2 regions of the Paenibacillus sp. NRS-1782 genome follow, and region 2 is predicted to be linked to the other one. Evidence: riboswitches for the same ligand, from Rfam matches in the RefSeq annotation. Region 2 holds a riboswitch; the other holds the start of a gene.
What was found. A riboswitch is a leader RNA that binds a small molecule or an ion and turns the genes downstream of it on or off. The one in region 2 is predicted to bind cyclic di-GMP.

Region 1 (3,214 bases), on a different contig from region 2:
CCGATGAAATCGTTGCAATATTGCCGGTAGATCCCTATGTAGAGGATGCTTTCTTTGCTACAGTTGCCCAGTTGGAACATACTCTTCAGGAGAGTGAAGGCAAGCTTGCGTTAATCGGAGTTGTCCCTTCCTATCCTTCTGAGAAATATGGTTACATTATACCGAAAAATGATGCCACACAAGGTAGCACAGGCTACCGCGAAGTGAGCCATTTTCAAGAGAAACCCGACCGGGAGCAGGCGGAGCGTCTGATGGAACGCAATGCTCTATGGAACTGCGGGGTTTTTGCATTCCAATTGGGTTACTTGCTCGATATCTTGGCATCCAAAGGTTTGCCGCTGAACTATGAAGAAATGCAAAAGCAATATTCTTCTCTGGAAAAAATCAGCTTTGACTATGAGGTAGTCGAGAAGGAGCAGGACATCGTTGTTCTTCCGTATGATGGATTCTGGAAGGATTTAGGTACCTGGAACACCTTAACGGAAGAAATGTCCCATCAGCAAGTGGGCAGAGGCGTAGTAACGGAGGATTGCGTCAATACAAGCCTTATCAACGAACTGGATATCCCCGTGGCAATCATTGGAACGAATGATCTGATCGTAGCTGTCAGCCCGGATGGCATCCTTGTGACCAATAAGGCGGAAAGTCCGCGCATCAAGGAAGTGCTCAAGGCTCATAATCAGCGTCCAATGTACGAAGAGCGACGTTGGGGGCATTATCGGGTAGTGGATTATGTAAAGTATGACGAGGGCAACGAGGTATTGACCAAGCGAATCCGTGTGCTGCAAGGCAAAAATATCAGCTACCAGCTTCATTTCAAACGGAGTGAAATTTGGACCATTATTAGCGGTGAAGCGGAAATTATTTTGAATGAAAAGCTGCATAAGGTGAAGGCGGGTGATGTGGTTCGCATTCCAGAAGGGACGAAGCATAGCATTTTGGCCGTGACCGATGTGGAATTGATCGAGGTACAGACAGGTTCTGAGTTGATCGAAGAGGATATTGTCCGTTTTTGCATGGATTGGGATGAAATTTCCCGTCACCAGTTTATTTCATAAATGAGCATCATGCAACATTCCTGAAGGATGAAAAATGACTCATTTATGAAGTTTTTATCCCGAACTGTCGAAAATACGCGAAAATCTGTAAATTCATGAACATGACCTATTAAATTTTGGTAAAAAAAAGTCGATACTTAGGGTAAGAAGGAATCCAAACTCCTTCCACGATAAACGCAGCCCTGTTGAAAGGCAGGTACGCAAAGCTAAAGGGCCTTCCGTGAGGATGGCAGCCTGGCTACCGAAAGGAAGAGCGAGAGTGAGTCCCTATTTTACCCCTGTGAATCGATGGATACGCAGTGTACTCCCCGTTGTTATGCTTTTTTCTTTGTTGCCCGTCGGTTTTGGTGAATCTCTGTCCGTGGCGAATGCTGCCACACTACAGCCTGTTAATTCGGACGCTTCTGCTGAGGCCCGTGAACTATACAACTATTTGATCAGCATCTCGGGAAAAAAGATGGTCACAGGTCAACATGATTATTTGGAAAGTCCGGATGAATTAAGCAACAAGGTCCAAAAAATCAGTAAGGCGTATGCTGGTGTACATGGCTACGAGATGGGAGCCATCTCCGGCCAGTCCGCCGCTACGGAGGCAGCACAACGTAAAAATGTCGTCGATAGCGCGATACGTTGGAGTAGAGCTGGCGGCATGGTTACGATGACTTATCATGAACCGTTGCCGGGTAAACCACTGACTTGGGCCAATGTGCAGGCGAAAGTAAGCCAGGCGGAGTTCAATAAATATGTGACGCCGGGTACTGCGCAGTATAATCTTCTCATTGCCGATCTGGATAAGGTCGCTGTATCGTTAAAGCAGCTTCGTGATGCGGGGGTTCCAGTATTATGGAGACCTTACCACGAAATGAACGGCGACTGGTTCTGGTGGGGAAACAAAAACAATTGCAATCAGCTATGGAATATCATGTATGACCGTTTTGTAAATACGCATCAGCTGAACAATCTGCTGTGGGTATGGAGTCCGAATGCGCCTAATTCGTACACTGCTCCATATACCCCGAAATATCCGGGGGATGACAAAGTGGATATTTTGGCTGTAGACATTTACAACCATGATTTTAAGCAAAGCCATTACGAAGGATTGCTCGGACTGGCACGAAATAAACCGATTGCCATTGGGGAACATGGTGAGGTGCCCAGTCCCGAGGTGATGAAGGCTCAGCCTAAATGGGTGTATTCCATGACCTGGGGCAAGATGCTGACCGAAAATAACACGACGGATCAGATTCATGATTATATGAATGATTCGACAAGCTTGACGCGGGATGATGTGAAAAAAGGGCTGGCTGCGATGAAAAAACCTGACACGGAGCTACCAACCGTACCGGACACGGGACAAAATGGCTCGACTCCAGCTCCGCCAGTGGTAAGTAAACCAGTCCCGCCTTCCGTTCCGGATATGGTCTACGCAAACGGGCTGCGGGGCGAATATTTTAACGACATGAATCTGGATGGCACTGCTGTTTTGGTTCGCACAGACAGTAAGCTGGATTATAACTGGCGTGCCGCCACGCCTGATCCAAAGGTGGAGGCTGATCAGTTCTCAGTCCGTTGGACGGGCAAAATCAAGCCGCAATATAGTGAGGCCTATACGTTTACCACGATATCCGATGATGGCATTCGTGTATGGGTAGATGGCAAGCTGATTATTGATAGCTGGTTCAAACAAAGCTGGACAGAACGCAAGGGCAGCATTTCCTTGCAAGCAGGCAAAATGGCAGATTTGAAGGTTGAATATTATGATGAAAAGGGCGACGCAATGGCACGTCTGATGTGGGAAAGTCAGCATGAAGCGAAAGCGGTAATTCCCGGCAACGCTTTGTTTCTTCCTTGATATATACTCTTTCCCCGCCAAAAATTTTGAGGAGAGAGAGGGTGGAGCACAATGATGAAAAAATGGTTGACCCAAAAGTATATAGTGGTATTGGCCGGGCTGCTAGGGGTCGCAGCTATAGCGCTGATTGCCTGGTTTATTCATACGCCTCCCAAGAGTGAAGAACTTCAGACGATTAAAGTAGCGGCGGCGAGTCCGGTATGGAAGCTTGGTCAGCGGGATGACTCTTCAGTAGAATTTAGAGGTGTGGTCGGTAAGGACAATATCAATATTTCGGTGGCCTCTACCGAGTCGTCTGCTAAAG
Region 2 (3,214 bases):
GAGGAAACGAGGCTGTTTTCACCATAATAGTACACCTGATTTAGATTGGGAAATAATTCAAAATATTATTCGCTACATGCATTTATATGATGTGATAAAATAAACCGTATTAAGTAGGAAATCATGTGTAAACCACCATTTTGTTTGTTAAACAAACAGTGATTAGCTTGATAAATTTGCTCTTTTGTAAAGGAATTGGACATGACAACAGACCAAAAAAACAACGGGAATGGGACCCCTTGGAGCAGCGATCCAGTCGTCATTGCACGTACTCCCTCCGCTTTTGCCAAGCGATCCCTTTTTTATATACAGGAAATAGGTTATTTCAAAAAAACATCTGCTTATGCCATGGAACGGAAGGAACTCACCTCGTTTCTGCTCGTTTTTACGTTATCAGGACAAGGGGAATTACTGTACCGAGAGAAAAAATACATATTGAAGCCTCATGATATGTTTTTCGTTAATTGTGAGGAATTCGTACAGTACAGCAGTGCTGGTCATGAAGCTTGGGAGTTTATCAGTGTAAATGTGTACGGCAATCTGATCGACAATTTCTACGAACAATTTGCCAAGCACAACAAGCCTGTAATATCACTCAACGATCCAGTCACCATATTGGACAAGCTGCGTTCCCTCTTATGCGTACAATCTGACAGAACTCTCTCTGCTGAACTGTTGACATCCAGACTCATCAGTGAGTTGCTGACTTATATTTTGCAGCACCCCTACGATCATCCGTATGTAAATCAGGATACGATCACCGAGGTACGCAAGGTTCAGCAATATTTGGATCGATCCTACAGTGAACGAATTACGCTGGATTCGCTGGCAGACATGTTTGAGTTAAACAAATTCAATCTCGCTAAAAACTTCAAGAAACAGATTGGATTTTCTCCAATTGATTATCTCATTAATGTCCGCATCACAGCGGCTCAAGGCTGGCTTAAAACCAGTGACGAATCCATTGTGGATATCGCACGGTTTGTAGGGATTCCCAACACTAGCCATTTTATCAACCTGTTCAAGGAACATGTCGGAGAAACCCCACATTCCTTCCGCAAAAAATGGGGGAATCGAACCAAACTATAAACTCATCTATTAGATGACTTTGTCGAAAAACAGAGAAAATCTGAGATTGTGCTTGCCTAATCGGAAGTCCAACTGATAGAATGATAGATATAGACTGTTCAGGATAAATGGCAAACCTGTCGAAAGGCAGGGACGCAAAGCTACAGGGCCTTCTTTTTAAGATGGCAGCCAGCTACCGGTTGGAGAGGCTTTTTGTCGTGTCTTTTTTCCTGAAAAACTTTATACGATAATAGCAAACCTGTCGAAAGGCAGGGACGCAAAGCTATAGGGCCTTCTTTTTAAGATGGCAGCCTAGCCGCCGAAAGGAAGTTTTTCTATGAGGAAAATGTCATCTTTTTTAATTATTTTGGTTTTTTTGTTATCCATCCCCCTACATACGACAGCATTTGCTGCCGAAAGTCAGGCATGGCTGAATCAAAACAACGTAAACCACGGTATTGTTAGTATACGTTATCCTGTCAACTCCAATGTCAAAACCAAGATTGTAATTACCAAGGATGCGGAGAAATACTCTTATTATCTGAATTCGGGCAAGCCTGAAGAAGCATTTGCTCTTCAAATGGGCAATGGCAATTATAACATTCGTTTATTGGAACAGCTAACTGGCAACCAGTATAAAGTGATAGGTGAAGAAACGGTCCAGTTAAATTTGAATGACAGTAAAACCATATACCTCAATTCTATTCAAAATATTGACTGGAGCGATACGAATCAGGCGATTCGGAAAGCCAAGGAATTAACCAAGGGTGCAAAGACAGATGATGAAAAGGTGAAACGTATTTACGAGTATGTCATTAGTCATATTAAATACGATTCCAATCAGCCTTTCAACCTATCAACAGACTACCTTCCACAAATTGATCGTACAATAGTTTCGCAAAAAGACATTTGCTATGGATACGCTTCACTGTTCGCCGCCATGCTTCGAAGTGTGGATGTTCCAACGAAGCTGGTTATGGGTGAATCCTCCTATGTGAAAACTTACCACGCCTGGAATGAAGTCAATATCAACAATCAATGGGTTATCATTGACACTACAGTAGATGCTGCTCTAAAAAGCGGAAAACAGAAGTTTGCAATGGCCAAAGAACCCTCCAAATATACAAAAACAAAACAATATTAATTTTTTTTGTAGAAAGCCCTGATCACTGCGATCAGGGCTTTTTTCTATTATTGTTGAGAAATTGTTGAGATAAGGAAGGTATTGTATATCTAGTCAGTCATTTAAAAACTAAGTTTGTTGAATATACTATTTCCGGGACAAGAAAGAGGGGGGAGCCAAATCCGCCCGGGTACTTTCCATAATATTATGATGAATAGGAGACTTACTTAAGAGTATGAGAACAAAAATAAACGCAACGATCATTGTACTATTGCTTATTTTCCAAAGTTTTTTTAGTGCAGCGTTGGCTTACGCAGACACTTCAACCACGGCTGTACCAGAAAGCGCTATAAGCGATCCTGCGAATACAGTTATGGAAGATGTATACGGTATTCCAAACCCTGAACCGTTAGAGGCACCTCCCAGCATAGCCCCTATGATTCAGGCAGCGACCAACTCAGTTCAAGTAGACAATATTTTAACCAAGCTGATCTTGACGGATGAAACTGGCCGTATCATTGATGCTGTGGATAATCCTGGCGTCCGTGTGGACATTGGCGCGGCAGTCCAGCTAAGCTATGAATGGGAGATTCCGGACAATCAGTATAAAGAAGGTGATACCTTCACCTTTAACTTACCGGAACAATTTGAAATTTACACAGATATCTCGTCTCCGTTGATTTCAACAGATGGAGAGGTTGGTACCTTTACGGTAGATCGCCAAGGGAAAGTCATTATGACCTTTAACGATTACGTAGAGAATCATTCCAACGTAAGCGGAAAACTGCAAGTAAAAACCGAGTTCAGTAAGGAAGTTGCAAAAGGCAGTACAGAAGTCATTATTTCGACTCCAATTAAGATCGGGGTACAAACATCCATCGTCAACATCAAACCCGTGTCCGGTCCCCCAATAAGTAAACAAGGAAAGGCTAACGGCAAAAACAAGATTGACTGGGCCATTAATGTGAATACACAATTGGACACCGTAAAGAATGCGATCGTAACTGACCCGACTCCTCAAGG

Region 1: another riboswitch for cyclic di-GMP. It lies ahead of ACIFQM_RS09405 (glycosyl hydrolase); the one in region 2 lies ahead of ACIFQM_RS16280 (transglutaminase domain-containing protein).

The regions. Positions count from the first base shown of each region.
Region 1 is NZ_JBITPH010000021.1:79,252-82,465, forward strand. It holds gene ACIFQM_RS09400 (sugar phosphate nucleotidyltransferase) at 1-1,058, shown strand, start outside; cyclic di-GMP riboswitch class I at 1,224-1,304, shown strand; gene ACIFQM_RS09405 (glycosyl hydrolase) at 1,285-2,910, shown strand; gene ACIFQM_RS09410 (hypothetical protein) at 2,962-3,214, shown strand, end outside.
Region 2 is NZ_JBITPH010000041.1:28,837-32,050, reverse strand. It holds gene ACIFQM_RS16285 (AraC family transcriptional regulator) at 202-1,089, shown strand; cyclic di-GMP riboswitch class I at 1,189-1,269, shown strand; cyclic di-GMP riboswitch class I at 1,311-1,392, shown strand; gene ACIFQM_RS16280 (transglutaminase domain-containing protein) at 1,406-2,212, shown strand; gene ACIFQM_RS16275 (collagen binding domain-containing protein) at 2,427-3,214, shown strand, end outside.